One region of the Blautia sp. 1001283B150304_161114_C9 genome, then DNA from elsewhere that is predicted to be linked to it. Evidence: predicted binding sites of a transcription regulator. Region 1 holds the regulator's gene; the other holds the start of a gene.
The links. Region 1 encodes HrcA, which represses chaperone genes, less so after heat shock. Its sites were predicted from a motif close to TGTTAGCACTCNNNNNNNNNGAGTGCTAACA; they were not measured.
Positions count from the first base shown of each region.

Region 1 (16,654 bases):
TTCTTGTATCTACGGATTGGGTTCCCCTCAGGAATTCTTTGACATGATGATCTCTCTGCGTCCGGGAATGACCAAAGACCGGGATGAGGTAATCCGGGAACTGATCGACATTCAGTACACCAGAAATGAGATGGACTTCCACCGAAGCACCTTCCGTGTCCGTGGAGATACTTTGGAAATTTTTCCTGCCAACAGCTCCGATACAGCTGTGAGAGTAGAATTTTTCGGAGATGAGATCGACCGTATTTCAGAAATTGATGTACTGACAGGAGAAATCAAATGCCAGCGTTCTCATATCAGCATCTTCCCTGCATCCCACTATGTAGTGCCAGCAGAACAGATCCAGAGAGCAGCTGTAGCAATAGAAGAAGAATTAAAAGAACGTGTAGAGTATTTCAAAAGCGAAGACAAGCTTCTGGAAGCCCAGCGAATCTCAGAACGCACCAATTTCGACATTGAAATGATGAAAGAAACCGGATTCTGTTCAGGAATCGAAAATTATTCCAGACATCTGTCAGGATTAAAGCCCGGACAGCCGCCATACACACTGCTGGACTATTTTGGAGATGACTTCTTACTTATTATAGATGAATCTCATATCACAGTACCTCAGGTAGGAGGAATGTACGCCGGTGACCAGAGCAGGAAGCAGACACTGGTAGACTACGGATTCCGGCTTCCTTCAGCCAAAGATAACCGCCCCTTAAGCTTCGAGGAATTCGAATCCAAACTGGATCAGGTCATGTTTGTATCTGCCACTCCGGGACAATATGAGTATGATCATGAACTTCTCCGTGCAGAACAGATCATCCGTCCAACCGGACTTCTGGATCCGAAAGTAGAAGTCCGCCCTATTGAAGGCCAGATCGATGATCTGATCGGAGAAGTAAACAAAGAAGTGTCAAAGAAACACAAAATCCTGATTACCACTCTCACCAAACGAATGGCAGAAGACCTGACAGAATATATGAAAGAAGTAGGAATCAGAGTCCGTTATCTCCATTCCGATATCGATACCTTAGAACGTGCCCGCATTATCCGTGATATGCGTCTGGATGTCTTTGATGTACTGGTAGGAATCAACCTCCTTCGAGAAGGCCTGGACATCCCGGAGATCACCTTGGTAGCAATCCTGGATGCAGACAAAGAAGGTTTCCTCCGTTCCGAAACCTCCCTCATCCAGACCATCGGACGAGCTGCCCGAAACAGTGAAGGCCATGTAATCATGTACGCAGACAACATGACCGATTCCATGCACAAAGCCATCACCGAAACCAACCGCCGCCGAACCATCCAGGAAGCCTATAACAAAGAACACGGAATTACTCCGACTACTATCAAAAAAGCAGTCCGCGACCTTATAGCCGTATCCAAAGCAGTAGCTGAAACCGAAGTCCGACTCCAGAAAGACCCAGAGTCCATGACCCGCAAAGAACTCACCAAACTCATCGCCCAGGTAGAAAAACAAATGCGTGCCGCAGCCGCAGACCTCAACTTTGAACAGGCCGCCGAACTCCGCGATAAAATGATCGACCTGAAAAAGAACCTGGATACTTTAGACAAATAATGTTTCTTAATCCAGCCCATCAGAGTGTGAAATCCTGCGTCAGATATCTTCATTGCCTTTTGCACTCTGCTGAACTGCCTTAAATGCATTATTTACGAGGATTGCTATAGAAGAGGCGATTCGCCTCCAAGGCGAGAGCCCCGCCTATATGATCGTCCTGAACAGCCAGCGGGGAGAAATTATTAATATTGTGTGCATTTGCAGGATGCTTAGAGATACTTAGTCTGCAGAAATCTGCGTTATGAGCCGGCTGCATCACCTGTCTGAGCGGAGTCTGCGACGGAGCGAGTTTGATAAGCCGGCTCATGCCTTTAGCAGATTTCTGCAGACTTAGTATCTCTTAGCGTCCGAAACCGCACGCAATATTAATAATTTCTCCCCGCGTCCCTTTCTATAACATAATCTTAATAACCCCTATTGTTCATAAAATAACAAAAAATTCACAAAATAATATTGACAAACCAAATCAAGAGTGCTATCTTATGAGCATAAGGTGTTAGCACTCCTAAAACATGAGTGCTAACAAACCAAAAACAAAGGCAGTAAAGGAGTGGAACTTCATGGATCAGGAATTAGATGATCGTAAAAAGAAAATACTAAAAGCCATCATCAAAACCTACATGGAAACAGGCGAACCGGTGGGTTCCCGGACCATTTCCAAGTTTGCAGATTTAAATGTAAGCTCTGCCACCATCCGGAATGAGATGTCAGACCTGACAGATATGGGATATATCGTACAGCCCCACACCTCAGCCGGAAGAATTCCTTCTGATAAAGGTTATCGCCTCTACGTAGACGAGCTGATGAGAGAAAAGGAATCAGAGGTTCAGGAAATCAAAGATCTCATGATCGAGAAAACCGACAAACTGGATAAGATGTTGAAACAGGTAGCGAAGGTACTTGCCTCCAATACCAACTATGCAACAATGATCTCTGTTCCACAGTACAGCGGAAGCAAGATTAAATTCATCCAGCTTTCCCGTGTGACACCCCTTCAGCTTGTGGCAGTAGTAGTGAGTGATAACAATGTCATCCGAAACCAGATCATCAATCTGGATGAGGAGATGGACGATCAGACAATCCTGAAATTAAATCTTCTTCTTAACACCAACTTAAATGGGGTGCCCATTCAGGATATCAACCTGGGAATGATTGCCCGCCTGAAAGAACAGGCAGGTGTACATGGCTCTGTGGTTGGCACAGTCCTTGATGCAGTGGCAGACACCATCCAGGTAGACGAAGACGATATGCAGATATATACTTCAGGAGCAACCAACATTTTCAAGTATCCGGAGCTTGCAGACACAAGCAAAGCGAGCGAGCTGATTTCAGCATTTGAAGAGAAGCAGGATCTGGTAGACCTGGTGAAAGAGAGAATGTCTGATACAGAGAACACAGGAATTCAGGTGTACATTGGTGATGAGATGCCGGTGCAGACCATGAAAGACTGCAGTGTAGTCACAGCCACTTACGAACTTGGAAAAGGAATGCATGGTACCATCGGTATCATCGGTCCCAAGCGTATGGATTATGCAAACGTAGTTGACAGCCTGAAGGCTTTGAAAGTCCAGCTGGACGAACTGATTAAGAAAGAGAGTTAGAAAGGCGGTAATAGAGAGTGTCAGAAGAAACAAAGAACACAGCTCAGGAAGAAGAGACAACAGATACTCCGGTAACAGAAGAAACTGTTGAGAATGAACCTGAAGTTGTAGAGAACGGCGAAGCAGAAACAGAGGAAATCCCGGTAGAGGACGGAGACGAGGAAGCTTCCCAGGATGACAAGAAAGACAGCAAATCAAAAACTTCTTTCTTCGGCAAGAAGAAAAAAGAAAAAGATAAATTTGAACAGCAGATTGAAGAACTTACAGACAGGCTGAAACGAAACATGGCTGAATTCGATAACTTCCGTAAGAGAACGGAGAAAGAGAAATCCAGCATGTATATCATCGGAGCCAAGGACATAGTTGAGAAAATGCTTCCGGTTGTGGATAACTTCGAGAGAGGTCTTGCACAGGCACCTGAAGGAGATTCTTTTGCAGATGGCATGAAGATGATCTACAAACAGCTGATCACCACATTAGATGAGCTGGGCGTGAAACCGATTGAAGCAGTGGGTAAGGAATTTGATCCGAACTTCCACAACGCAGTAATGCATGTGGAGGATGAAGAAGCCGGTGAGAATATTGTGGTAGAAGAATTCCAGAAGGGTTACACCTACAAGGATTTCGTAGTCCGCCACAGTATGGTAAAAGTAGCCAACTAATTTACATGAAAATATAGAATATATCAAATCTAGTTGAAAATAAACAGGAGGAACAAGATTATGGGAAAAATCATTGGTATTGACTTAGGTACAACAAACAGCTGTGTAGCCGTAATGGAAGGCGGACAGCCAACAGTTATCGCTAATACAGAAGGCGCAAGAACAACACCATCAGTTGTCGCTTTCACAAAAACAGGAGAACGTCTTGTAGGTGAACCTGCAAAACGTCAGGCAGTAACAAACGCAGAGAGAACAATCTCTTCCATTAAAAGAGAGATGGGTACTGACTATCGTGTAACAATCGACGACAAGAAATATTCCCCACAGGAAATTTCCGCTATGATTCTTCAGAAACTGAAAAAAGATGCAGAAGGATACCTTGGTGAGAAAGTTACAGAAGCAGTTATCACAGTTCCTGCATATTTCAATGATGCTCAGCGTCAGGCAACAAAAGATGCCGGTAAAATCGCAGGTCTTGATGTAAAACGTATCATCAACGAGCCAACAGCAGCAGCTCTTGCATATGGTCTTGACAATGAAAAAGAACAGAAGATCATGGTATACGATTTAGGTGGCGGTACATTCGATGTATCTGTAATCGAAATCGGTGACGGCGTTATCGAAGTACTTTCCACAGCAGGTAACAACCGTCTTGGTGGTGATGACTTCGACCAGAAAGTTACAGATTACATGCTTGCAGAGTTTAAGAAAGCAGAAGGCGTAGACTTAAGCAATGATAAGATGGCACTTCAGAGATTAAAAGAAGCTGCAGAGAAAGCAAAGAAAGAGCTTTCTTCCGCAACAACTACAAACATCAATCTGCCATTCATCACAGCTACAGCAGAAGGCCCGAAACACTTCGATATGAACCTTACAAGAGCTAAATTCGATGAATTAACACATGACTTAGTAGAAATGACAGCAGAACCGGTACGTCGTGCACTTTCAGATGCAGGTATCACAGCATCTGAACTTGGCCAGGTACTTCTGGTTGGTGGATCTTCCCGTATCCCGGCTGTTCAGGATAAAGTAAGACAGTTAACAGGCAAAGAGCCAAGCAAGAACCTGAACCCGGATGAGTGTGTAGCACTTGGTGCTTCTATCCAGGGTGGTAAACTTGCAGGTGATGCAGGCGCAGGTGATATCCTTCTTCTGGATGTTACTCCACTGTCACTGTCCATCGAGACAATGGGTGGTATCGCAACAAGACTGATTGAGAGAAATACTACAATTCCTACAAGAAAGAGCCAGATTTTCTCAACAGCAGCAGACAACCAGACAGCAGTAGATATCAACGTTGTACAGGGTGAGCGTCAGTTTGCAAAAGACAACAAATCCCTTGGTCAGTTCCGTCTGGACGGAATCCCGCCAGCACGTCGTGGTGTTCCGCAGATTGAAGTTACATTTGATATCGATGCAAACGGTATCGTAAATGTATCTGCTAAGGATCTTGGAACAGGTAAAGAACAGCACATCACAATCACAGCTGGTTCTAACATGTCTGATTCCGATATCGACAAGGCAGTAAAAGAAGCTGCTGAGTTTGAAGCACAGGATAAGAAACGTAAAGAAGCAATCGATACAAGAAACAATGCTGATTCCATGGTATTCCAGGTTGAGAATGCACTGAAAGAAGCCGGAGACAAGATCGATGCTAATGATAAAGCTGCTGTAGAAGCAGACCTGAACGCACTGAAAGATTTACTGTCTCAGACTGCAAATGCAGAAGAGATGACAGATTCTCAGGTAGCAGATATCAAAGCTGCTCAGGAGAAGATGATGGAAAGTGCTCAGAAGCTTTTCGCTAAAATGTATGAGCAGACACAGCAGGCAGGCGGCCAGGCAGGACCGGACATGAATATGGGCGGCGGTGCAGCAGGCAGCACAGATGCAGGAAACAACGATGATGTTGTAGATGCTGATTACAAAGAAGTATAATGTGACATTTCTGTAAAAGCAGAGATTTGCAACGGAAATATCAATAATAACTGTTCAGTGGGAGAGTCTCTCTCACTGAATAGTTGTGTTATAAATAAAACGGGTATAGGATTAAAATCATGGCTGATAAGAGAGATTATTATGAAGTCTTAGGCGTGGACAAAAGCGCCGATGACGCAACACTTAAAAAAGCATATCGTAAGCTGGCCAAGAAGTATCACCCGGATGTAAATCCAGGAGATAAAGAGGCTGAGGCGAAATTTAAAGAGGCAACAGAGGCTTACACCATCTTAAGCGATCCGGAGAAGAGAAAACAGTATGACCAGTTTGGCCATGCGGCTTTTGAAAACGGTGGCGGAGGTGCCGGCGGCGGCTTCGGAGGTTTTGATTTTAACGGTGCTGATATGGGTGATATCTTCGGCGATATTTTCGGCGATTTATTTGGTGGCGGCAGCAGAAGCAGACGTGCCAATAATGGTCCGATGAAGGGAGCTAATCTCCGCGCACGCGTAAATATTACTTTTGAAGAAGCTGTCTTTGGCTGTGAGAAGGAACTGGAGATCGTACTGAAAGACGAGTGTACCACCTGTCATGGAACAGGTGCGAAGCCGGGTACTTCACCGGTAACCTGTCCGAAATGTCATGGAGAAGGTCAGGTTGTTTATACACAGCAGTCCATGTTTGGAATGGTGCGTAATGTACAGACTTGTCCGGATTGTCATGGATCAGGTAAGATCATCAAGGATAAATGTACTTCCTGCCGCGGAACCGGATATACGTCTTCAAGAAAGAAGATTCAGGTATCTGTACCTGCAGGTATTGACAATGGTCAGAGCATCCGCATCCGTGAGAAGGGTGAACCGGGTACAAACGGAGGTCCGAGAGGCGATCTGCTTGTAGAAGTAAATGTTGCACGTCATCCGATCTTCCAGAGACAGGATATGAATATCTTCTCTACTGCGCCTCTTACATACGCGCAGGCAGCACTGGGCGGTACTGTACGTATCAACACAGTGGATGGAGAGGTTGAATATGAAGTGAAACCCGGAACTCAGACAGACACAAGGATCCGTCTGAAGGGAAAAGGTGTACCGTCTCTGAGAAACAAGAATGTACGTGGCGATCATTATGTGACTTTCGTTGTGCAGGTTCCTACAAACCTCAACGAAGAAGCAAAAGAAGCACTGCGCAAATTCGATGAGGCGTGTGGTAACCGTCCGAAATCAAAAGATTCTGATGATTTTGAAAAACCGGAAAAGAAGAAAAAGAGTTTCATGGATAAATTAAAAGAGACTTTTGAGGATTAATTATAAAAGAAAATTAAAGAAAAGAGGTTTACCCTCTTTTCTTTTTTTGTATAGTCGTGTATATTGAAGAGTAACGGTAAAAATCAGATGAACAGACAGGAATAAAAGTTTCCTGAGAAATGGAGAGATATTTGACAAAAACAGAGAAGATCGCAGCTTTTCGGGAGAAGTATCTCCCTGTATGGGTAATTTTGCCGCTGATAAGCATTTTTGTATTAAACTGTCTTATTTACTGGGGAAGCGGAGTACTGACAGCAGACAGATATCATTTTGATTTTACCATGTCACTGGACAGGACAGTGCCGTTAATACCACAGTTTATCTGGATTTATATTCTGGCATTTCCTTTTTGGGCAGTGAATTATATTCTGGCTGCACAGAGAGGAAAAGATGGATTTTATCGGTTTGTGGCAACTGATCTGACTGTTCATATTACATGTTTTATTATTTTTCTGGTTTTGCCAACTACCAATGTCAGACCTGAGATTGCAGGAACTACATGGTCCCAGCAGATGCTTAAGTTTGTTTATCTCATGGATGGTGGAAACAGTCCGTCTAACTTATTTCCGTCAATCCATTGTTATGTAAGCTGGCTGAGCTGGCGCGGAGTCAGTAAATCAGAGAATATTCCAAAATGGTATCAGCATTTTTCACTGATTTTTGCAATACTGATCATTATTTCTACCCAGGTGCTTAAACAGCATTATCTGGTGGATGCCATTGCCGGAGTTGCACTGGTAGAATTGGCGTGGAGATTTTACAGCAAAGGAAACCGCCACGAGATATTCAGACATTTTTTTGAAAAAATAAGTGAAGCATGCAGTCGGTGGGCAAATAAGAATTGACTGGATGTGGTGAGATGCTGCATTATGGGAATAGCTGCAGAGTAACAGAGAATGGGTCAGACATATTTTTGGATGATAATAGTTAATTATATAACATAAAGAAATGGAGACAATTACATGAAGTGGAACCGTTTTACAGTAAAAACGAAAACAGAAGCAGAAGATATCGTTATCAGCACACTTGCAGAAGTCGGCATTGAAGGCGTGGAAATTCAGGACAAACAGCCTCTGACTGAGGAAGACAAGGCTCAGATGTTTGTAGATATTATGCCGGAAGGACCAGCAGATGACGGCATTGCCTATCTGAATTTTTATCTGGAAGAAGATGCAGACAAAGAAGCAATCCTGAAAGATGTTCGTGAAGCATTAGATGACCTGAAGAATTTTATGGACATCGGGGAAGCTACCATTGAAGAATCTCAGACAGAGGACAAGGACTGGATTAATAACTGGAAACAGTATTTCCACCAGTTCTATGTAGATGATATCCTTATCGTACCGTCATGGGAAGAAGTAAAAGCAGAGGATAAAGACAAGATGATCCTCCACATTGATCCGGGTACAGCCTTCGGTACAGGTATGCATGAGACTACTCAGCTTGTGATTCGCCAGTTAAAGAAATATGTAACACCGGATACAGAGATGCTTGACGTAGGAACCGGAAGCGGTATCCTTGGTATCGTTGCCCTGAAACTTGGTGCGAAACATGTACTGGGAACAGACCTTGATCCATGTGCAGTTCCTGCAGTTGCAGAGAATAAAGAAGCAAACCAGATCGTGGATGAAACTTTTGATATGGTGATCGGAAACATCATTGACGATAAAGCGATTCAGGATCAGGCAGGATATGAAAAATATGATATCGTAACAGCAAATATCCTTGCAGATGTTCTGATCCCTCTGACACCGGTAATTGTAAACCAGATGAAAAAAGGCGCTTACTACATTACTTCCGGTATTCTTGATGTGAAAGAAGAAGTTGTAGTGGAGGCAGTAAAAGCAGCAGGCCTGACGGTCGTAGAAGTAACACATCAGGGCGAGTGGGTTTCCGTAACAGCAAGAAAGGACTGATCTTATGCAGCGTTTTTTTGTGGAGCCTTATCAGATTGAGGAAGAGGCACACCGTATCCACATCAATGGGACGGATGTAAATCATATTAAAAACGTTCTCCGCATGAAATGTGGGGAGGATGTGTGGATCAGTGACGGAGGAGATAAAGAATACCACTGCCAGATTGAAGAACTGGGAGAGGATGAGGTTCTGCTGCATATCCTCTATGCACAGGAGCCGGAATATGAGCTGCCAAATAAGCTTTATCTTTTCCAGGGACTGCCGAAAGCAGACAAGATGGAACTGATCATCCAGAAAGCAGTAGAGTTGGGAGCTTTTTCTATAATCCCGGTAGAGACAAAGAGATGTGTGGTGAAACTGGATGTTAAGAAGGCAGCAAAGAAGGTGGTTCGCTGGCAGCAGATCGCAGAGAGTGCAGCAAAGCAGTCCAAGCGAATGCTGATCCCGGAAATCCATGAAGTAATGACCTACAAACAGGCACTGGAATTTGCGAAACAGTTAGATGTAAAACTGATCCCGTACGAACTTGCCAAAGGAATGAAAGAAACCAGAGAAATCCTCAGCGAGATTAAGCCTGGACAGTCTGTCGGTATCTTTATCGGACCGGAGGGTGGATTCGAGGAAGAAGAGGTAGCAAAGGCACTGGAAGCAGGTGCCCATGCGATTACACTTGGAAGACGAATCCTCAGAACTGAGACAGCAGGACTTGCGATTCTTTCAGTTCTGATGTTCCAGTTGGAAAATGAATAACAGAAACAAGAGAGAACAAAAATGGAAGCATATTTTGATAATTCAGCCACGACCCGTTGCTTTGAAGAAGTAAAGGACATCGTGGTAAAAACAATGATGGAAGATTTTGGAAATCCATCTGCCATGCACCAGAAAGGTGTAGACGCAGAAGGGTATGTCAAAGAATCTGCCAGAACGTTGGCACAGATACTGAAAGTAACAGAAAAAGAAATCCTGTTCACTTCCGGCGGAACAGAGTCAAACAACCTGGCTCTGATCGGTGGTGCGCTTGCCAACAAACGAAGCGGTAATCACATTATCACAACTGCAGTAGAGCATGCTGCAGTCAGCCAGCCGGTAGCTTTTCTGCAGGAACAGGGATTTGAAGTGACCATTCTTCCTGTAGACGGGCATGGAGTAGTAAAACTTGACGCATTGGAGAAAGCATTAAGGCCGGATACCATTCTCGTATCTACAATGATGGTAAATAATGAGACCGGTGCGGTTATGCCTGTAGAGAAAATCGGTGCCATGATCCAGGAAAAGTGTCCGAAGGCGCTGTATCATGTAGATGCGATCCAGGCATTCGGTAAATATCGTATTTATCCGAAGAAATGGAATATCCATCTTCTGTCTGTCAGCTCACATAAGATCCATGGACCAAAAGGAGTTGGATTCCTGTACATCAATAGCAAGGCAAAAGTGCAGCCTCTCATTCTTGGCGGCGGCCAGCAGAACGGCATGCGTTCCGGAACAGACAACGTACCGGGAATCGCAGGACTTGGTGTTGCAGCGAAGATGATGTACCAGAACTTTGACGAGAAAGCAGAGCATCTCTATCAGTTAAAAGAACGTATGGCAGAGGGACTTTCTAAGATGAATGATGTAGTGATCAATGGAATGCCTGTCAGAGAGGGTGCACCTCATATTTTAAGCGTCAGCTTTCTGGGAATCAGAAGCGAGGTACTGCTTCACACATTAGAGGACAGAAATATTTATGTATCAGCAGGAAGCGCATGCTCCAGTCACAAGAGAAAACCAAGTGCAACACTTTCAGCAATGGGAATGAGTAACGCACAGATTGAGAATACCGTACGTATCAGCTTTTCAGAGGAGAATACTTTCGAAGAAGTTGATTACTGCCTGGAAGTTCTGAACGAAGTACTTCCAATGCTGAAACGCTATGCGCGCAGATAATTATTATAGCAATTCCATAAAATAAGAGAAGGAGAAACAAATGATATTTCACGCATTTTTGATAAAATACGCAGAAATCGCTATCAAGGGTAAGAACAGATACATGTTCGAGGATGCCCTTGTAAAGCAGATGAACATCGCCCTTTCCAAAGTAGAAGGTGAGTTTGAAGTAAAGAAAGAACAGGGAAGAATCTATGTATTCTGCCCGGAGCAGTATGACTATGATGAAACTGTAGAAGCCTTGCAGCATGTATTCGGTATTGTTGGAATCTGCCCTGTAGTGATCTACGAAGATCAGGGATTCGAGCAGATGGCAAAGGACGTAGTTTCTTATATGAAAAACTGTCATCCAAACTACAGCGGAAGCTTTAAAGTATATACAAGAAGAGCAAAGAAATCCTATCCGATCACATCCATGGAAGTCAGCGCAGAACTGGGCGGCCGCATTCTGGATGAATTCCCGGATGCAAGTGTAGATGTACATGAACCGGATCTGACTCTCTCTGTGGAAATCAGAGACAAGATTTATGTATATTCCCAGACTATCAAGGGCGCAGGCGGAATGCCGATCGGCACAAACGGAAAAGCCATGCTTCTTCTTTCAGGCGGCATCGACAGCCCGGTAGCAGGATACATGATCGCAAAACGTGGCGTTAAAATTGACGCTGTATATTTCCACGCTCCGCCATACACCAGCGAGAGAGCAAAACAGAAAGTTGTAGATCTGGCAAAACAGGTAGCAAAATACAGTGGACCAATCCGCCTTCATGTAGTGAACTTCACAGATATCCAGCTCTATATTTACGACCAGTGTCCGCACGATGAGCTGACTATCATTATGCGTCGTTACATGATGCGTATTGCAGAGCATTTCGCAAAAGAAAGCAGATGTCTCGGTCTGATCACTGGAGAGAGCATCGGTCAGGTTGCCAGCCAGACCCTGCAGAGCCTTGCAGCAACAAACGAAGTCTGCACACTCCCTGTATACCGTCCGGTTATCGGATTCGACAAACAGGAAATCGTAGAAAGATCCTGGGAAATCGGAACCTATGAAACATCCATTCAGCCATTCGAAGACTGTTGTACTATTTTCGTGGCAAAACATCCGGTTACCAAACCAAACCTGAACGTGATCCACCGTTCTGAAACAAAACTGGAAGAAAAAATTGACGAACTCATGAAGACAGCGCTGGAGACTGTTGAGATTATTGAGATTGATTAATATCGATTACAAACATTCGGAATCTGCTGACGCTACTTCCTTATGTTTGAACTTGAAACTCTGGTATACAAAAAAAGAGGAACTGGTAAACAGTTCCTCAATGACTGCGAAAAAATTATTCTGTAACGTATTTGCCTACGATTGCCATAACGGTATCAAGAGCAGCGCCATCAGCGTGGACGTTTAAATCAATTGGTTTGGATAAATCAAGGCTGAAAATACCCATGATAGATTTTGCGTCGATTACATATCTTCCGGATACTAAATCGAAATCGCAGTCGAATTTGCTGATTTCATTAACGAACGCTTTCACTTTATCGATAGAGTTCAGTGAAATTTTAACTGTTTTCATTATGAGAACCTCCCTTAATAATAGTTATTTGCTGACCTGATTATCTGTCAGCTTACAGTTTTCATCTTAACGGCAGAGACCATAAAAGTCAAGGTGAAAACGGATAAAATTTCCAGAAAGATTTAGTGAAAATGTAGAACAGTGCTAAAATATCAGACTGTTTTGTAGAAAATGAACAATAACTAAAGCGAAAACAAAATCTATTCTGTAAGCATATAAGTTTTCGAAATGTCAGCATGTATACAAAGTCCAGACTACAGAAAATGAGTATGCAGGTATAGAATTATAAAAACAGAAAAATCAATTAGGAGGAAAGAATGGGAAAAAAAGTTGCACTTCACAACTTAGGATGTAAAGTAAACGCCTATGAAGTAGAAGCCATGCAGCAGCTTCTGGAAGAAGCGGGCTACGAGATCGTACCTTTTGAACCGGGGGCTGATGTATATTTGATTAATACCTGTACAGTAACCAACATTGCAGACCGTAAATCCAGACAGATGCTGCACAAAGCAAAGAAAATGAACCCGGATGCTATCGTGATCGCAGCCGGATGTTATGTACAGACAGATGAAGGGAAACTGGATAAAGATGAGGCTGTAGACCTGATCCTTGGAAACAATCAGAAGGGAAATATTGTCCAGGTACTCGAGGAATATGAGCAACAGCACACCAAACAGAAACATGTGCTCAAGATCAACCAGACAAAAGAATATGAAGAACTGGCAATTGATCATACAGCAGAGCATGTACGCGCATATATCAAAGTTCAGGACGGCTGTAATCAATTCTGTACTTACTGTATCATTCCTTATGCAAGAGGTCGTGTCAGAAGCCGTAAGATCGCGCATGTAATGGATGAGGTTCATGCACTTGCAGCAAAAGGATACAAGGAAGTCGTTCTGACAGGAATTCATTTAAGCTCTTATGGTGTAGATTTCCCGGCAGAAGAGAAAGAAACACTGCTTTCCCTGATCCGGGCAGTACATGAGGTAGAAGGAATCGAACGAATCCGTCTGGGCTCCCTGGAACCGGGAATCATCACAGAAGAATTTGTGCAGAGCATTGCCGCATTGCCGAAAATGTGTCCGCATTTCCATCTGTCCCTGCAGAGCGGATGTGATACCACACTGGAGCGAATGAATCGCAGATACAGAAGCGCAGAATATGCAGAGAAATGCGGGCTTCTGAGAAAATATCTGGGAAATCCTGCACTTACCACAGATGTGATCGTTGGTTTTCCGATGGAAACAGAAGAAGATTTTCAGGATTCCTATGATTTCGTAGAGAGCATTCATTTTTATGAAACTCATATTTTCAAATATTCCCGCCGCCATGGAACAAAGGCTGCAGCCATGTCCGGACAGCTCACTGAAGCACAGAAAGCGGTCAGAAGTGACAAGATGCTTGCTTTAAATGAACAGCATGCGAGAGAATATGAGAAATCCATGCTCGGCGGTGAACTGAAAGTACTTCTTGAGGAAGAAGTAGAGATTAACGGAGAGCAGTGGTATATCGGCCACAGTATGGAATATATTAAAACAGCAGTGAAAAAACAGGACAACTACAGTGTGAATGACATCATTACTGTAAAAGCTGAAGAGTTCCTGGAAGAACATACATTAACAGGTGAGGTTCTGGGAGTAGAATAGTTACAGTTCACACACCACTATCCCGCGAGGTGTTTTGGCATGAATATGCCAAAATCCCGAGACATACAAGCCAAAATTCCATTGCCGCAGGCAATCTGGAATGAATTTTGGCTATGTTACTGAGAACGGAGTGAACAGTAACGTGTGTGAACAGTAACGAATAATCATCAATAAATTTGCGGTTGCACAATACGTGAAATTATATTAAAATATAGAAGAAAATATGTGTATTGTATACGAAATTTGCAATACATAGCAAAGCAGAATTACTAAGAAGGCTTTGCGACAATAAATCAGGTAAGGACGTGAATAAAATGGCAGAGAACAATCTGGGTAATACCCAATATTTCAGAACAAAACCAGACCAGGAGCTTCAGGTAAAAGAAGTTCTGGATCTCGTTTACACAGCAATGGATGAGAAAGGATACAATCCGGTCAATCAGATCGTTGGATATATTATGTCCGGAGATCCTACTTATATTACCAGTCACAAGGGCGCAAGAAGCATGATCATGAAAGTAGAGCGCGATGAACTGGTAGAGGAACTTTTAAACGAGTATATTAAGAACAAATCCTGGGAACGCTGATATGAGGATTCTGGGATTAGATTATGGATCAAAAACAGTCGGTGTAGCCATTAGTGATCCGCTGGGGATCACCGCTCAGGGTGTAGAGACGATCTGGCGTAAACAGGAGAACCACCTGCGCCAGACACTTGCTCGTATTGAAGAACTTGTTTCGGAATATCACGTGGAGAAGATCGTGCTTGGATATCCGAAGAACATGAACAATACGATTGGAGAACGTGCCCAAAAATCACTGGAATTTAAAGAAATGCTGGAGAGACGTACAGGTCTTGAAGTGATCATGTGGGACGAGCGTCTGACAACAGTAGAAGCCAATCGTACTTTAATGGAAGCCAGTGTGCGCAGAGAGAACCGCAAGCAGTATCTGGATCAGCTGGCTGCTGTTTTTATTTTGCAGGGATATCTGGATTCCCTGTCCTGTTAGGAGATTAATAAGATGGAGAAAATTAAATTTCAGCTTGAGGACGGAACAGAAGCGGAGTTTTATGTAGAGGAGCAGACCAGGATCGGAGGAGTTGCATATCTTCTGGTATCTGATTCTCAGGATGATGAGGCGACAGCCTATATTTTTAAAGACGTGTCAGAGGATGACAGTCAGGAAGCCTGCTATGAAATGGTCGAGGACGAGGATGAGATGCAGGCTGTTTTTAAAGTATTTGAACAAATGTTAGATGACGTAGACCTTGAAATGTAGCATGGAGGTGTAGTATTTGAGTAACGAAAATAACAACCAGTTTAATAATGAAGCGCGTGAAAATCATGACGGACAGTTCGGACATGGTCAGAAGAGGCCATACAACAGACCGAAGAATTATAAATATAAACCACAGCACAGAAATTCTTATGGAAGAAAACCAATGCAGGACCGCAAGGCTCCGGCAGATAAAGAGAAGAACGGAATACAGGTACCATTTAAGGCTGCGATAAAGAATTCTTCCCGCAGACCGAAGAAACCAACATCTAAATTAAAGATCATTCCTCTGGGTGGTCTGGAACAGATTGGAATGAATATCACAGCATTTGAATATGAAGACAGCATTGTTGTGGTAGACTGTGGTCTTGCTTTCCCGGAAGATGATATGCTCGGAATTGACCTTGTCATTCCGGATGTCACCTATTTAAAAGAGAATATTTCCAAAGTAAAAGGCTTTGTGATCACTCATGGACATGAGGACCATATCGGTGCGCTGCCGTATGTACTCAAAGATGTAAATGTCCCTGTTTATTCCACGAAGCTGACCATTGCCCTTATTGCAAATAAGCTGAAAGAGCATAATATGACCAATACTACCAAGTTAAAGGAAGTAAGGCATGGACAGGTCATTAATCTTGGTGATTTTTCAATTGAATTTATCAAGACAAACCATAGTATCCAGGATGCATCTGCACTTGCAATCTATTCTCCGGCAGGCATCGTAGTGCATACCGGCGACTTTAAAGTAGATTATACTCCTGTATTCGGAGATGCCATTGATCTGCAGCGTTTTGCAGAGATTGGAAGAAAGGGAGTACTGGCACTGATGTGTGACAGTACTAATGCAGAGAGAACCGGATTTACCATGTCTGAACGTTCTGTGGGACATGTGTTTGATAATCTTTTCAATGAATATAAGACAAACAGAATCATTATTGCCACTTTTGCATCCAATGTAGACCGCGTACAGCAGATCATTAACACAGCTTATCGTTTCGGACGCAAGGTTGCAGTAGAGGGCCGCAGTATGGTAAATGTTATCACAACTGCAGCAGAGCTTGGATACCTTCGCATTCCGGATCAGACTCTGATTGAGATCGATCAGGTTAAGAATTACCCGGATGAACAGGTAGTGCTGATCACAACAGGAAGTCAGGGTGAATCCATGGCAGCTCTTTCCCGTATGGCTGCAAACATCCATAAGAAAATAGTGATCAAACCGAATGATACTA
Region 1 covers NZ_JADPGO010000030.1:19,693-36,346, reverse strand. Annotated here, with positions in the region: gene uvrB (excinuclease ABC subunit UvrB) at 1-1,567, shown strand, start outside; gene hrcA (heat-inducible transcriptional repressor HrcA) at 2,128-3,168, shown strand; gene grpE (nucleotide exchange factor GrpE) at 3,186-3,830, shown strand; gene dnaK (molecular chaperone DnaK) at 3,891-5,768, shown strand; gene dnaJ (molecular chaperone DnaJ) at 5,888-7,075, shown strand; gene I4V44_RS13800 (phosphatase PAP2 family protein) at 7,207-7,920, shown strand; gene prmA (50S ribosomal protein L11 methyltransferase) at 8,038-8,991, shown strand; gene I4V44_RS13790 (16S rRNA (uracil(1498)-N(3))-methyltransferase) at 8,996-9,742, shown strand; gene I4V44_RS13785 (cysteine desulfurase family protein) at 9,764-10,918, shown strand; gene thiI (tRNA uracil 4-sulfurtransferase ThiI) at 10,959-12,140, shown strand; gene I4V44_RS13775 (HPr family phosphocarrier protein) at 12,256-12,492, opposite strand; gene mtaB (tRNA (N(6)-L-threonylcarbamoyladenosine(37)-C(2))-methylthiotransferase MtaB) at 12,810-14,141, shown strand; gene I4V44_RS13765 (IreB family regulatory phosphoprotein) at 14,456-14,728, shown strand; gene ruvX (Holliday junction resolvase RuvX) at 14,730-15,152, shown strand; gene I4V44_RS13755 (DUF1292 domain-containing protein) at 15,165-15,422, shown strand; gene I4V44_RS13750 (ribonuclease J) at 15,586-16,654, shown strand, end outside.

Region 2 (16,654 bases), on a different contig from region 1:
GAGTGGACGAAGATAATATCTGTTATGGTATTGCTTCCTATTTTGTTGTCAACAAGAATTCAGATGATGCAAAAAAAGCTGCTGCAAAAGATTTTGTAAATTGGCTGCTTATGTCTGATGAAGGAAAAGCATTAATTACTTCTAATATCAGTCTTCCATTTGATAATTTTGCAGATTTTCCATCTGAAAACGTAATCAGTCTTGCATGTGAACCATATGCAAAAGAAGGAAATACGTTCTCATTAGTATTTGGTGGTTATCCAGATGGTTGGTCTGATTTATTAGGCGCTGGAATCCAGAGCTATATTGCCGGGGAAAAAGAGTGGGATGCTGTTGTTGAAGAAGCAAAAGCAAACTGGGCAGAAATGAGATAAAGAAAAGTTTCAGGACAGCCGGAAAACACTCTGGCTGTCCTTTTATGGAGGAAACGATATGCGTAAATCGAAAAAAATATTCTGGCTTTTTCTTGCTCCCTGTTTGATTACTTTTTGTATTGCTGTTGTAATTCCTACAATAACAGGTATTTATTATTCTTTTACAGACTGGGACGGACTCCATTCAAATTGTGATTTTGTTTTTCTGGACAATTACATCAGTGCATTTCATGATATTTACTTTCAAAATGCTTTTGTTTTTACTTTTAAATTTGTAATTATAACAGTGATAGCGGTAAATGCGGTTGCATTTGCAACTGCTATGTTGGTAACTCAGAATATAAAGGGAAAAAATCTATTTAGAAGTATTTTCTTTATGCCTAATCTGGTAGGTGGTGTGCTGGTAGGATTTGCATGGCAGTTTATTTTTTGTGATGTATTTGACAGTATTGGAGAGCTTCTTGGAATTAACTGGCTTTGTGATTGGCTTTCTACTAAGTCTACAGGTTTTTGGGGTTTGGTTATTCTTGTTGTATGGCAGATGAGCGGATATATGATGCTGATCTACATTGCACAGATACAGAATATTCCGGAAAATCTGTTGGAGTCTGCGAGAATTGATGGTGCAAGTTCTTTTCAGTGTTTCTGGAAAATTAAGCTTCCATTGATGATGCCTGCTTTTACTATTGGACTTTTCCTTACTCTTACAAATTGTTTCAAACTGTATGACCAGAATCTGACTTTAACTGGAGGTGGCCCGGCGAAATCTACAGAAATGCTTACTATGGATATTTGTAATACAGCATTTTCAAGAAATATGTATGGAATGGCACAGGCAAAAGGAATTATCTTCCTTGTTGTAGTTGCACTTATTACAGTAAGCCAACTGATGTTTACCAAATCTAAGGAGGTGGAGATGTAATGCAGAGGAAAAAAATAATCTCTAAAACAGTGATTATCTTGTGTTGTATTATACTGGCAGCATTTTTTATCTTCCCGATTTTATTATTGTTTATTAACTCATTTAAATCTTTAAAAGAAATTTATATTAGTGTTCTCCAGCTTCCTAAGACACTAAATTTGGACAATTATATTTCAGCGTTCAAAGAACTGGATTACCTGAATGCCATCAAAAATTCCCTGATCATAACCTGTACGGTAACGGTTGCAAACGTGATCTGCTGTTCTATGGCAGCGTGGGTACTGGTACGATATAAGACAAAAACAAGCAAACTGATATTTACCATTTTTTCTGTTGCAGTGCTTGTTCCATTTCAGTGTGTTATGCTTCCATTACTGGCAGAAATGGGAAAATTAAATATGATTAATATGCCAGGACTGATGCTTGTAAATCTTGGATTTGGTTCTTCTATGTCGATCATTTTGTTTCATGGATTTATGAAAAATGTTCCGGTAGAGTTAGAAGAGGCTGCGTCAATTGATGGTGCCAGCCAGCCAAGAATATTCTTTACAATTGTGTTGCCCCTGATTAAGGGAATTGCAGTAACCGTTGCAATCTTGAATGTTATGTCTCTTTGGAATGATTATTTACTCCCATCGTTGACAATCAACCGAAGTGGAACGCAAACTCTTCCTCTTCGGACTTATCTGTTCTTTGGTGCTTACACAAAGAAATGGAATCTTGGTTCTGCGGCGCTTGTTATGGCAATTATTCCGGTAATTATTTTTTATGTTCTTTGTCAGAAGCACATTATTAAAGGTGTAACTGAGGGAGCGGTGAAAGGTTAAGTTTTACTGGCTGTGATGAATAGTGACGGTTAATACGGAAAAAGGAGATAGAAAATATGTGTTGGACTGTAAATGAAATAAAAAAAGGTGTTTGGCATGTTGATGAGAGTGGATTGAATGCCATGTATGTAGTAAAGGGTAGTAAAATGTCTGCAGTAATTGATGCAGGAACTGGAATCGGTGATTTTAAGGGGCTGGTAGAGTCTTTGGTAGACAATCCCTATGTTGTGCTGATTACTCATGGACATGTAGACCATGCTGGCGGATGTGGTCAGTTTATAGAGGCTTATATTAATGAAAGAGATTATCAGGCTGCGCTGAATATAAAGGTAGAAGATCGAGAAAGATATTTAAAGAATATGGAAAGTGCTGGTGCTGTTGCACCTGGAAGCTTGAGTATTGCGGAAGAACTAAAAAATGATAAGAAACCAGAGTTTCGTTTTATGAAAGAAGGGGACATTTTTGACCTTGGAGATAAAAAGCTGGTTATATATGAGATGACAGGACATACGGCTGGATCTGTATGTATTCTGGATGAAGCGGATAGAATTTTATTTTCCGGTGACAGTGTAAATGATTTGGAACTGATCTGTGCTCCGGCCAAGGATCGAGAGGCTTTACTGAAGAAATGGTATGAGGCTGGAAAAAGAATTTTTGCAAGAAAAGATTCATTTGACATCTGTGGCGGTGGGCATTGTCTGATTCCAATTGAAAAAGCAGAAGAAACACTGACATGTGGGGAAATGATTTTATCTGGTGAATTACAGGCAAAAGTTGAAAAGGTTCATTTTTTCCATGCACCGTTTTATAAGTATAAAGACAGTCGACTTTATAATGGAGATTTTGCAGCATTGCATTCAGAGGATAAATAAAGAGAATTTGAAGCTATTACGTGAGGTGAGTTAATAGTATTGTTTCAAGTGAACTCTAACGGTATGACTAAAAAATTGTATATTGTAAGTATAAAAACACGAAAAATGTCCTTGGTAGCTAACCTGGGACATTTTTCTGTATGTGGAGATGGAATGTCTATGATGTAGTGCGAAGATGAGAAATTGAGTTAAAAACGTGAAAATATTATGAATAAAGGCTCATAAAACGTGATAGTTTTGAAGAAAGGAGGCGGTTCTATGTATTTAAAAAGAAAGATAGATGAGTATCTGCTGGAGTGGAAAAGAAATGAAGAAAGACTTCCGTTAATTATAAAAGGTGCAAGGCAGATTGGAAAAACGGAATCTATTAATCATTTTGCAGAACAAAATTACAGTAATATTGTAAGCATTAATTTTGTTCTGGAACCTAAATATAAAACAATATTAAGTGACGGATATGCTGTTGAAGATATTATGAAAAATATTTCTCTGATAGATACATCAAAAAAATTTATAGCAGGTGACACTGTGATTATTTTTGATGAATTACAGGAGTTTCCGGATATTGCAACTGCCTTGAAGTCCTTCCGGATAGATGGAAGATTTGATGTCATATGCAGTGGTTTCTTGCTTGGAATCAATTACAGAAAAATTCATAGCAACAGTGTGGGATATAAAACAGATTATGAAATGTTTTCGATGGACTTTGAAGAATTTCTGTGGGCGAAAGGATACTCAGAGAAGCACATTGAAGATATCTTGAAACATATGCAGACAGGAACTCCATTTTCAGAAACCGAATTATCAGTCTATAAAAAATTGTTTTTGGAATATTGTGTACTTGGCGGTATGCCTGCAGTAGTAAAAGTATATATTGAAAAGAATCTTTTTACAGATACTCTGGAAATCCAGAGACAGATCCAGATGGATTATGAAGAGGATATCAGAAAATACGCTGAAGGTCTGGATCGGACTAAAATTGTAAGCGTCTATCGGAACGTACCAGTACAGCTTGCAAAAGAAAATAAAAAATTCCAATTAAGTAAAATAGATAAAAAAGCCAGAAGTCGGGAATATATGGGATGTATAACCTGGCTCGAAGATGCAGGTGTGATTTCTGTATGCTATTGTCTGCAGTATCCGGAGCTTCCATTAAAGGGAAACTATGATGACTCAAAATTCAAAAGCTATTATCCAGATACAGGATTGCTGATTGCTTCATTAGATGAGGAAGCACAAGAAGATCTTCGGGCGAATAAAAATCTTGGAGTATACAAAGGTGCTTTATATGAAAATTTTGTAGCAGAGGCGTTTGTGAAACAGGGGCTTGGACTATATTACTATAAAAAAGAAAATGCTACCTTGGAAGAAGATTTTTTTGTAAGAACAAAGGATGAGCTGGTTCCGGTAGAAGTGAAGGCGAACAGGAACCGGTCTAAGTCATTGAGGCAATTGATATCCGGTGATTCTTATAGAGATATTCACTGGGGAATAAAACTTGCAGACAGTAATATTGGAATAGAAGACGGGATTTATACATTTCCATATTTCTGTACGTTCTTATTAAAACGATATCTCAAGGGAAAATGATAGCGTTAACATCAAACATTTTAGAATGCCCCGTGGACTGATCCTCCATGGGGCGTTGTATTAGCTTGGAATGGGAGTGTAACACAAATTGGAAAAGTGTACAATGAAGATTTCACAAATTCACAGGTTCACAAATTCTTCACAAAATAATTAGCACTCACCTCTTGACAGTGCTAATAATAAGTGTTATATTACAACTAGAACAAAGGAAGGGGAACAAAAAGAGAACAAAGAAATAAGTTCTATGAGATTCCTGATAACCTAAGTTCCAAAGAAACAAGGTAAAGATGCATAACTGAGAGTCCATCACATACAGATGAACGGTATAGAAAAGGAGAGATGACTTATGTTGATGCCTAGTATTTTTGGAGAAAATTTATTTGATGACTTTTTTGGAGATTTTCCATTTTATTATGATGACAGAGCAATGAAAGATACAGAGAAGAAACTTTACGGACGCAGAGCCAGCCATATAATGAAAACCGATATCAAGGAAACTGATAAAGGCTATGAACTGGTCGTAGATCTTCCGGGATTTACCAAAGATGAAGTAAAGGCTGACCTGGAGAATGGTTATCTGACTATCAGTGCAGAGAAAGGCCTGGATAAAGATGAGCAGGAGAAAGAGACAGGACGTTATATCCGTAAGGAACGTTACGCAGGTGCCTGTAGCCGTAGCTTCTATGTAGGTAAAGAAGTTGAGAAAGAAGACATTAAAGCAGAATTCAAACATGGTATCCTCACATTATTTGTACCAAAGAAAGAAGCAAAACCAGCAGTAGAACAGAAGAAAACAATTGCCATTGAGGGCTGATGAATAAATATTCTGACTGACCCGTTAAGGGTCAGCCAGAGATTAAAAACAGATATAAAAATAAAAGCTTACACTAAAAGATTGAAGATAAAAGGTTGAAAAAGCCTGTAAAGATAGATTTGGAAAGTAAATCTGGCGAACAGATTTGACATATATAAAATATATTAGAAAAGGAGATATGACTTATGTTAATGCCTAGTATTTTTGGAGAAAATTTATTTGATGACTTTTTTGGAGATTTCCCATTCTATTATGATGACAGAGCAATGAAGGATGCAGAGAAGAAACTTTATGGACATAAAGCAAATCATGTAATGAAAACTGATATCAAGGAAATGAATAACGGATACGAACTGGTTGTAGATCTTCCAGGATTTAAGAAAGATGAAGTTCATGCAGCACTTGAAAATGGTTATCTGACCATCAGTGCAGAGAAAGGTCTGGATAAAGATGAGAAGGAAAAAGAGACAGGACGTTATATCCGCAGAGAACGTTATGCAGGTGCCTGCAGTCGTAGCTTCTATGTAGGTAAAGAAGTACATCAGGACGACATCAAAGCAGAATTCAAACATGGTATCCTGACATTATTTGTTCCGAAGAAAGAAGCAAAGCCAGCAGTGGAACAGAAGCACAGCATCTCCATTGAAGGATAATAGATGTTAAGTTACAGCAACGGGAGGTCAAATCTTTTGGCTTCCCGTTGTTTGCATAATGAGGATTGCAGAAATATGAAGTCAGGAATGATTGCGTTAGAATGTGTTTATGAGGGAAGGTGATGATATTGAAAAGAGACTACTATGAAGTTCTTGGCGTGAACAAAAATGCGGATGCAGCAACGATTAAGAAAGCATACAGAAAACTGGCAAAGAAATATCATCCGGACAGTAATGAGGGAAATGCTTCGGCAGCAGAGCATTTTAAGGAAATAAATGAAGCCTATGATGTTCTGAGTGATGAGAAGAAACGTAAACTGTATGACCAGTTTGGCCACGCTGCTTTTGAAGAAGGTGCCGGTAATTATGGAAATGCACAGGGCAGTCCGTTTGGCAGTGGCTTTGGCAGAGCACAGGGCAATCCTTTTGGCGGCGGTTTCCATGGCTCGTACAGTGATGGCAATGGTTATCATGAATATCATTTTGAGAATGGCGAAGATATGGATGATATCCTGAAGAACATCTTTGGTGGTGGATTTAAGAAGAGTAAATCATCCGGTGGTTTTGGAAGCAGCGGCTTCGGCGGCAGTGGATTTCATGGAAGTGGTTTTGGTGGATTCGGAAGCAATGGAACTGGCGGCTTTGGCGGTTCTTACAGCAGTAAAGGTGAGGATCTTCATGCGGAGGTTACTGTCAGCTTTGATGAAGCTGCTTTTGGTGGCAAGAAGGTTATCCGCCTGCAGAGCAGCAACGGTGGCGTCCAGAATTACGAAGTCAATATTCCGGCAGGTATTGAATCCGGTAAATCTATCAGACTTAAAGGAAAAGGATATCCGGGAGTCGGCGGAGGTGAAGCCGGTGATCTGCTTCTGAAAGTAAACGTTCAGGATAAACCCGGATATAAACGGGAAGGCAGAGATGTTTACACAACTGTAAATATCCCATTTACAACAGCAGTATTTGGCGGTGAGGCGAAGGTTCACACTATTTACGGTGACGTTCTCTGTAACATTAAACCAGGTACTCAGTCCGGAACGAAGATACGTCTGAGAGGCAAAGGTATCGTTGCAATGAATAATCCGTCGGTACACGGTGATGAATATGCAACTGTACAGATTGAAGTTCCGACAAATCTGACACCGGAAGCAAGACGGAAACTGAAAGAATTTGAGCAGGAATGTAATGGAAGCCGCAGAAGCCGTGGATTTGGCAGCGGGAGTGCGGCGTGAAGAGTAATCAGAAATATTTTTGAGAATATAGTGAAGCAATTTTACAGAGAAACGAAAAGGATACATGCACAGTAACATTACCGTGTATGTATCCTTTTAGCATAATAGGGAAAAATATTCTATGAGCTTTTTCTGATATAGAATATTGTTTATCTGGGTTCTTTTCCATCACGGAAGAGCATCATCATTTCCTTGGTCAGGCTGATATTATTGCCCTGATCCGGGATTTTATCACGTTCTACCCACTGTGCCATGGAGAGCTCTTCATGGTCAACGGTCAGGGTATCATCACCGTCCACATCACAGAAGAATCCGAAAAGCAGGGTACCGCTGAAGGACCATGGCTGGCTTTTGTAATAGCGGAGATTCTTTACCTTAAGGCCAACTTCCTCCATTACTTCTCTGTGAACAGTTTCTTCAATGGTTTCTCCGATTTCTGCAAAGCCTGCGATAAGGGCGTAACGCTTAAATCTGCGGCCCTCATATTTGGAAAGAATGATTTTATCTCCGTTTGTGATTCCTACGATTACTGCAGGACACAGGACAGGGTACTCCTGATTGCCGCAGGAAGGGCATTCCATCATACGTTCTTTTTGGCTGTGCAGCATTGGTTTTCCACAGCAGCCGCAGAACCGGCGCTTGCTGTACCACTGGAAAAGCTGATGTCCTGTAACTCCTGCAAATGCCAGATGCTGTGGCCGGGCTGTCCGAAGATTTCGTATATCCTGGAATTCGTAATCTGGAAGAAGGGTGGTATCCAATTCCGGAATCAGATAGAAACGCTGATCATCGATAGAAAACAGATAAATATACTTGCTGTAGAGATCTGAAACTTTTTCCTCCAGATCCTGAAAACGTGGAAAATAAATATCTGCTTCCCGTTCCTGATGTGGAAGAAGAATACTGCCTTTTTCGTAGGCAAGGATAAAACTGTTCTTATCCGGGGCAGAAGGTTTGTATTCGTTGTGGTAAGTGTGTGGTGCGATATCCTGAATCATAGTAATGTTCCTTTTCTGTTACTGCTGCCGCAGAGTTGTTCTGTGAAATATATTACAGGTGCGGAAGTGAGCAGTAATCTATTTTTTATTAAATGAGCAGGCAATCCTGCAGGCAGGATTGCCTGTACATAGTATATTACGGCAGTTTTAGAAAAACAAGAGAAGATGTCCAATTGCCGCAGGCAATCTGGAATGAATTGTTACTGTTCACTGATGATATCCCGCGAGGTGTTTTTTGTGAGCGAAGGTCACAGAAAACCCGAGACATACCGCGCGAATTTATGCGATTAGCATAAATTGAGTTTGCAAAGCGTGTTGCTGAGAACGGAGTGAACAGTAACAATGAATTTTGGCTACGTTACTGTGAACGGAGTGGACGGTAACATTTTGGCTTGCATGTCTCGGGATATTAGCAGGGAGCAGTAATACAGTAACATAAGAAATACTGAAAAAAATAAAAAACGTATTGCACTTTGAAAATGAGAGTGGTATAATCAGCTTAACAAATTGGTAATACCAAAAACGAAATGAGTAATACTTGAATGGAGGGATTTTACAGTTATGGGATATGTAAAATGGAGTTATGACACATTAAATACTTTTTGCCACGACGTATTTCGTAAATTTGGTTTTAATGAAGAAGAGACGAATATCATCAAGGATGTTTTGCTTACCGCAGATCTGTACGGGATTGAAAGCCATGGAATGCAGAGAATGGTAAGATATGATAAAGGAATTGAGAAGGGAACCATCCATCCGGATGCTAAACCTGAGGTCGTATTTGAGACACCTGTATCAGCAGTGATCGACGGACATGACGGTATGGGACAGCTGATTTCCCATTTTGCAATGGAGAAAGCTATTGAGAAGGCGAAGAAAACAGGTGTCGGATTTGTATCTGTAAGAAACTCCAATCATTTCGGTATTGCAGGATATTATGCGGAAATGGCTTCCAAACAGGGCTTACTTGGTATGGCATGTACCAACTCGGAAGCAATCATGGTACCTACCTTTGGACGAAAAGCAATGCTTGGTTCCAATCCCATTGCAGTGGCAATGCCGGCAGAACCTTATCCATTCCTTTTTGATTGCTCCACAACAGTAGTTACCAGAGGAAAACTGGAAATGTATAATAAGATGGGAAAACCACTTCCACAGGGCTGGGCTCTGGGAGCAAATGGTCAGGAAAGCACAGATGCCCCGGATGTACTTGCCAATATTGTTGCCAAGAAGGGCGGCGGAATCATGCCACTTGGCGGTAATAAAGAGGTAAACGGAAGTCATAAGGGTTACGGTTATGGAATGCTCTGCGAGATTTTCAGCTCCATCTTTTCCATGGGTGTTACTTCTGATAAATGCTGTACATTTAAAGACAAGACAGGTATCTGTCATGGATTTGCTGCCATTGATCCCGCAATCTTCGGAAATGCAGATGATATCAGGGCACATTTTTCCGAATATCTGGAAACTCTTCGTCAGAGTCCAAAGGCAGAAGGCGCAGAGCAGATTTATACTCATGGTGAGAAGGAAGTATTTGCAGAAAAAGAGCGCAGAGAGAATGGCATTCCTGTAAATGACAACACAATGGTTGAGCTTGCCAACCTCTGCAATTATCTGAAGGTTGATTTTGGCTCTTACTTCAAGGGCTATGAACTGCCGAAGGACAGTAAGTTCTTTAGTGGTAATTATTAAATAAGCGCCCATCATGCTGATAACCATAACTATAGAATATATCATATAAAATTACTTTTTTTGAGACGCCCGTTTATCAGCATGTGGAAATAAAAAGAAACTGCATAATCAGATACGACCGGTAGAATTTACAGATCGTATCTGATATGCAGTTTTTTGTTTTCTTTAATTTTCTTCAGTATTCTTCGGACAGTTATGAGCATTCATGTCATCGTTGTCTGTCATAAGATATTTGCGGATTGCAAACAGAACTGCGATACTGAGTACGCCAAGAAGAGTTTCTGCTGGCCCGAGGTGTTCGACTACCATCTGACGTGCTGTGGCAAACATCAGAACCTCAACAACTGTCTGTGCGGAATGCTGGCAGAGCATTTTTACAAATTCCACGCCTACTACCAGAGACAAAGCCTGGGAAAGGAAAGTGCTGAAAAATTCTGTATCCATGGACATAACAGAAGTATCTGCAACCTCCATGATCAGCCGGAAGCCTGCCAGTGCGATCACCAGCAGAATTACCATAGAAAGAGCAATTTCCGCGTAACGTGAAATATTGTAAATGATTGTGTTAAAGTGTTTACGAATGTTATGGTTAACCTGTCGTTTGGGGCTCATAACTGTGAGTCCTTTCTGTTCTGTTGTATATGGTGAATGTAAAGAAGCGTAACTGTTTATAGTGTTATGAAAAAGATTAATATAAATAATCTTTATTTACATAACCATATTTGCAGAGTTTCTGGGAGTAAACATACCAGTACTGTGCATCAGTTGTATCCACAAGCTGAACTGTATCGCCGGAATATAACTGTCCGATCTCGTTGGAAGAGTCGTAAGCCTTCGCAGAGCGCAGAGCCAGATAACCGGTAGCAACACTGACTGTTCTGGTGGCATATGTGGTTGTTCCGCCAATCAGATAATCTTTATTTACATATCCGTTTTTTCCTAACTTCTGAGAGTAAACGTACCAGTACTGGGAATCGCTGGTGTCGATAAGCTGAACTGTATCGCCGGAATACAGCTGTCCGATCTCATTGGAGGAATCATAAGCTTTTGCGGAACGCAGAGCCAGATAACCCTTGGCAACACTGACAGTCCTTGAATCTCCGGAAGAACTCTGTGCACTGGCAGCAGTATCGCCGCTGTAATATAAGTAATCTTTATTTACATAGCCGGATAAGTTCAGTTTCGGAGAATAGACATACCAGTACTGAGGATCACTGCTGTCAGAAACTGTTACAGTATCACCGGAGTATAACTGTCCGATCTCGTTGGAAGAGTCATAAGCCTTTGCAGAACGCAAAGCCAGATAACCCTTGGCAACACTGACAGTATAAGAACCGGACGAACTTGTCGGCTGTGATGAGAGGAAATACAGGTAATCGTTATTTACGTATCCGGATCTGTTCAGTTTTGGAGAATAGACGTACCAGTAATCACTGGTGGTATATTCTGTAACTTCAACAGTATCACCGGAATACAGCTCGCCGATCTCGTTGGAGGAATCATAAGCCATGGCAGAGCGCAGAGCCAGATACCCTTTACTTACACCTACCTGATAAGTGTCAAATGCCATAACGATCTGTGAGCTGCAGGGTACAGATACAGCAGCAATCGTAGCTGCAAGAATCATGGGAATTGCAATATTTTTTCTTTTTTTCATAGTGAATCCCTCCTTTGGTTTATAATGTACTCTGAGAGTACATTATTTAATTATAGTAATCGTAAATCGTTCTGCTTAAGGTAGCGATCGTATTCTGTGCGGAACCGGCACTTGAGAGATTCTGGGACATAAATACGATTACTACGTCATTTTTGGAATCATAGATGATTCCGGCATCATTTTCCACGTTGTCAAGTTCTCCGGTTTTATTTGCGGTTTTGACTCCTTCCGGAAGCTGTGCGGGAATTTTGTTACAGCGTGTCTGTGCCTTGAGCAGATTAAACATATCAGTGGCATGGGTGTAGCCGGATGTATCCTGTTTATAAATCTCCTGCAGGAGATGACCACAGTCTCCTACAGATGTGTAGTTATCATCATTCTCATTGCTGGCAAGGAGCATACGTCCCATGTGAGTCTGGCCATAGCCATGTGCCTGGCAGAAACTGTTGACAGCCTGCATACCTGCTGCGGAATCACCGCCGCCAAGATAAGTTGTCAGGGTATTGGCTGCATCGTTATCGCTGACTGTGATCATGGAGTACAGATTGGAGTCTACAGAATCCCTGCCGTATTGTCCGGTTATCTGATCATAATTCTCGTAGACAGCTCCCATGATATAGAGCTTGATCAGGCTTGCAGCCTGCATTTTCTGATCATTAAGACTGCCCTCGGTTCCGTTTACAAGATCGGATATGAAAACAGCCCAGGTTCCGTTTTCAGCGGGAAGCTGACTCTGAACCTGTTTTAAAATTGTCTCCAGTTTCTCATCTGTGACCGGTTCTGAAGATGTGCCTGCCCCGGAACCGTTAAAGACGCTTTCAGAACTCTCTGAAGATGAAGAAGGGGAAAGCATTCCCTGACCTTCTACGGATGTTTCCGCGGCCTCTGTATTTTCAGCAGCATGACTGCTGTATGCAGGAGTAACAAGAAGGATGAGCGATAGCAGAGGTATTAATAATTTTTTTGAAAACATTGCGTTCACCACCTGTTAAATATTTACTGTAAAACATTCGGAATCTGTTGATCTGTTATATAAACCGTATTTCTTCATGTTTAGATAAATCAGGTTTAAAAGTCTTATTGTGCAGGCACAAATGGTTTTTAAAATCTGATATCTGTATGTACAAAATTATACAGTGTTTAGAGTTGTGTTACAAGTGTATTTACGGTTGATTTTAAAATTTATTATATGGCTGCCGGTTACTGTTGGCACAATACTTGAGATGCGTTCATACAATTTGTAGGAATGCGAGCGTGAAAAATCCGCATATCTGATTATATATTTTGGATTGTATAAATGCTACAATAAAATCATCAGAAACGAGATAAAGAACGACAAATTAAACAAACCAATGTGGGAATGTGGGGGCATTTTCATATTGCACGAGGAGGTAGATTATATGTTAACACCGAAACAGAATATGCTGGAAGTTATAAAAGGCGGAAATCCTGACAGATTTGTTAATCAGTATGAAGCAGTACAGCTTCTTTTTCATCCGTTTATGTTTACAAACCCGCTGCTTCAGCCGGGACAGGAAAATGTAGTGAATGCATGGGGGGTAACCAATACTTTCCCGAAAGGAGTTCCGGGTTCTTTTCCTGTACATACTCCTGACAAGATCGTGGTAAAGGATATTGAAGACTGGAAAGACTATGTACATGCACCGTCTTTGAAATTTACCCAGGATCAGTGGGATATGGTGAAGGCTCAGTATGATGCAGTTGACGGAGAACAGGCATTTAAAGCAGCTTTCGTTGCACCGGGATTATTTGAGCAGACTCATCATCTGTGTGAGATCAGTAATGCGTTGGTTTATTATATTACTAATCCGGATGAAATGCATGATCTGATCAAATATCTGACAGAGTGGGAACTGGAACTTGCTGAAGGTATCTGTTCCAACCTTCATCCTGATGCATTATTCCATCATGATGACTGGGGTGGACTGGACAGTACATTTATGAGTCCTGCAATGTTTGATGAATTTTTACTTGAGCCATATAAAGAAATTTACGGATATTATCACAGCCATGGCGTTGAGCTGGTTATCCATCATTCTGACAGTTACGCAGCAACACTGGTTCCTTCTATGATTGAGATGGGGATCGATGTATGGCAGGGATGTATGGAAACCAATAATCTTCCGGAACTGATCAGGAAATATGGCGGAAAGATCAGCTTCATGGGCGGTATCGAAAATCGTGCAGTTGATTTTGAGGGCTGGACAGATGAGAATTGTGATGCAGTGGTACGTCGTGTCTGCGAAGAATGTGGAAACAAATACTTTATTCCATGTATCGCTCAGGGTGGCCCTGGTTCTGTTTATCCGGGTGTTTATAAATCTCTCTGTGATTCCATTGACAAGCTGAATGAAGAGAAATTTGGCATTAAGGCATCTGAATCTACAAGGCTTCCATGGCAGATTATGTTCTGATCTCAGGTGTTGCAGAGGATGATGCTATGGAGGTGTTTGAAAATGATTATTATTGGTGAGAAAATTAATGGTTCTATCCCGATCGTTGCAGAAGCGATCGCGAAAAGAGACTCTGAATTTATTAAAGCAAGAGCAAAGCTTCAGGCGGAAAGCGGAGCTACTTATATTGACTGTTGCGCTTCTGTTCCGGAAGCGGAAGAAGTGGAAACATTGAAATGGATGATCGACTGTATCCAGGAGGTTACAGATCTTCCGATCTCAATTGACAGCCCGAGTCCGGATGTTCTGGCACAGGCTTATAAGTTCTGTAAGAAACCTGGAATTTTTAACTCTGTATCAGGAGAGGGACATAAGATTGATACGATTTTCCCGATCATGGCTGAGCCGGGAAATGAGGGATGGCAGGTAATTGCGCTGCTGAGTGACAATACAGGTATTCCGAAATGTGCAGCAGACCGTCTGAAAGTTTTTGACAAGATCATGGCGAAAGCGAAAGAGTACGGAATTGCTCCGGACAGGATTCACATTGATCCGCTGGTTGAGATGCTTTGTACTTCTGAGGATGGTATTGCAACGAATATTGAGACGATCACAAGTGTACGTGAGCAGTATCCGACCATTCATATTACGGCAGCAATCAGTAATATTTCCTTTAATCTGCCGGTTCGTAAGCTGATTAATTACGGGTTCCTGGTACTGGCAATGAATGCAGGACTGGACAGTGGAATTATGGATCCGACAAATAAGGATATGCTTGGACTGGTTTATGCAACAGAAGCATTACTTGGTCTGGATGATTATTGTATGGAATATATAGGGGCTTACAGAGAAGGCTTAATTGGTACAACAAAGAAGAAGTAGGTTGAATCTGCAGAAACTGTGTAAATGAATTAAGTGGTTGGAATCTGAAATTGAGAAATAACAGGAGGATTTGATTATGTCTAAGATAAATGAAGTTGCGGAATTAGTTGAAAAAGGGAAAGCGAAATTAGTAGGACCGGCTGTACAGGAAGCCATTGATGAGGGTGATGATCCGGTTGCGATTCTGAATGATGGTATGATCAGTGCGATGTCTGTAGTTGGTGAGAAATTCAAAAATGGTGAGATCTTTGTTCCGGAGATGCTGGTTGCAGCTCGTGCTATGAAGAAAGGTGTTGAGGTTCTGAAACCGCATCTGGCATCTGGTTCTACAGGTGCACTTGGTAAGGTTATCATTGCTACGGTTTCCGGTGACCTTCATGATATTGGTAAGAATCTGGTTGCCATGATGATCGAGAGTGCCGGATTTGAGGTGATCGATCTTGGAGTCGATGTTCCGGCGGCTAAGATTATTGAGTGCTATAAAGAGAATCCGGATGTTAAGATCATTGCTCTTTCTGCGCTGCTGACTACTACTATGCCGGCTCTGAAGGAGACTGTTGAGGCGTTGAATGCGGCGGATTTCAGAGGTAATATTAAGGTTATGGTTGGCGGAGCGCCGATTACAGAAGCTTTTGCTGAGGAAATTGGTGCTGACGGATATTCTGATGATGCGGCTAGTGCGGCGTCACTGGCTAAGAAGTTGGCGGCTTGATCTGATTGCTTGTGCGGGTTTAGTATAACATGAAAATATTATGAGGGGACTGCTCTGGGGAGTGGTCCTTTCGTGTATTTTGGGATTTTTGGGAGTGTGTTATAATGGAAAAAAGGGGACGCTCAGAAAAATATTTTATTTCATGTGCGGTTTCGGGGGCTAAGATATTCTAACCTCTCAGAAATCTGCTAAAGGCATGAGCAGCCTTCTCAAACTCGCTCCGTTGCAAACTTCGCTCAGACAGTGATACAGTCTGCTCATAACGCAGATTTCTGAGAGCTAAGAATATCTAAGACCCCTGCAAATGCACATGAAATAAAATATTTTTCTGAGCTGGCTGTTGGTTGTTGTGATGATTGGATATGTGGGAGGTTTTTATGGCTTGGGTTAAGTTTGTGCGTGAAGGGATTGAGATAGAAGTGAATGTCGGGATGTCTGTGTTGGAAGCTGAGATTCGGGCGGGTTTGAGGCCGGATGCGCCTTGTGGCGGTCTGGGGAAATGTGGGAAGTGTCTGGTTAAGATTAATGGTGAAGTTGTTAAGGCGTGTCAGATTCGGATTGGTGAAGGTGAGACTTGTGTAGTGGAGACATTGGACAGGGCTGGCAATGAAAAGATTTTGACGGATGGATTTAACAGAGAAGTTGTGTTTGAACCGGGACTACGGATGGCTCAGGTTGAGCTGGAGAAGGCGAAAACAGGGGAGAAGCGGTCGGACTGGCAGAGGCTGCTGGATACGCTGGCGGAGACAGATGGTGAGGTTGAGCCGGGGCAGATGGAGGTGGATCTGAAGCTGGCGGGTGAATTGTATGGGATGCGCAGGGATTCTGATGAATGGTATGTGATTTACAGTAGACGGCGGATTCTGGAAATGAGGAAGGAAGCTGGTCGGAGGTGTCTGGCAGCGTTTGATATTGGGACGACTACCATTGCGGGGTATTTGCTGGATGGTGCGGATGGGAGGACTCTGGCAGTTGAGAGCAGGATGAATCCGCAGGCGCAGTATGGTGCGGATGTGAT
Region 2 covers NZ_JADPGO010000012.1:87,235-103,888, reverse strand. Annotated here, with positions in the region: gene I4V44_RS08370 (ABC transporter substrate-binding protein) at 1-374, shown strand, start outside; gene I4V44_RS08365 (carbohydrate ABC transporter permease) at 433-1,296, shown strand; gene I4V44_RS08360 (carbohydrate ABC transporter permease) at 1,296-2,123, shown strand; gene I4V44_RS08355 (MBL fold metallo-hydrolase) at 2,180-2,995, shown strand; gene I4V44_RS08350 (ATP-binding protein) at 3,254-4,585, shown strand; gene I4V44_RS08345 (Hsp20/alpha crystallin family protein) at 4,932-5,399, shown strand; gene I4V44_RS08340 (Hsp20/alpha crystallin family protein) at 5,585-6,052, shown strand; gene I4V44_RS08335 (J domain-containing protein) at 6,178-7,281, shown strand; gene nudC (NAD(+) diphosphatase) at 7,431-8,279, opposite strand; gene I4V44_RS08325 (Ldh family oxidoreductase) at 8,841-9,971, shown strand; gene I4V44_RS08320 (phosphate-starvation-inducible PsiE family protein) at 10,137-10,583, opposite strand; gene I4V44_RS08315 (SH3 domain-containing protein) at 10,660-11,628, opposite strand; gene I4V44_RS08310 (serine hydrolase) at 11,675-12,601, opposite strand; gene I4V44_RS08305 (vanillate--corrinoid protein methyltransferase) at 13,029-14,063, shown strand; gene I4V44_RS08300 (methyltetrahydrofolate cobalamin methyltransferase) at 14,106-14,924, shown strand; gene I4V44_RS08295 (corrinoid protein) at 15,001-15,636, shown strand; gene I4V44_RS08290 (ASKHA domain-containing protein) at 16,014-16,654, shown strand, end outside.
Region 2: a site for HrcA is predicted at 4,734-4,764, ahead of I4V44_RS08345 (Hsp20/alpha crystallin family protein). Genes of this name have one in related genera too.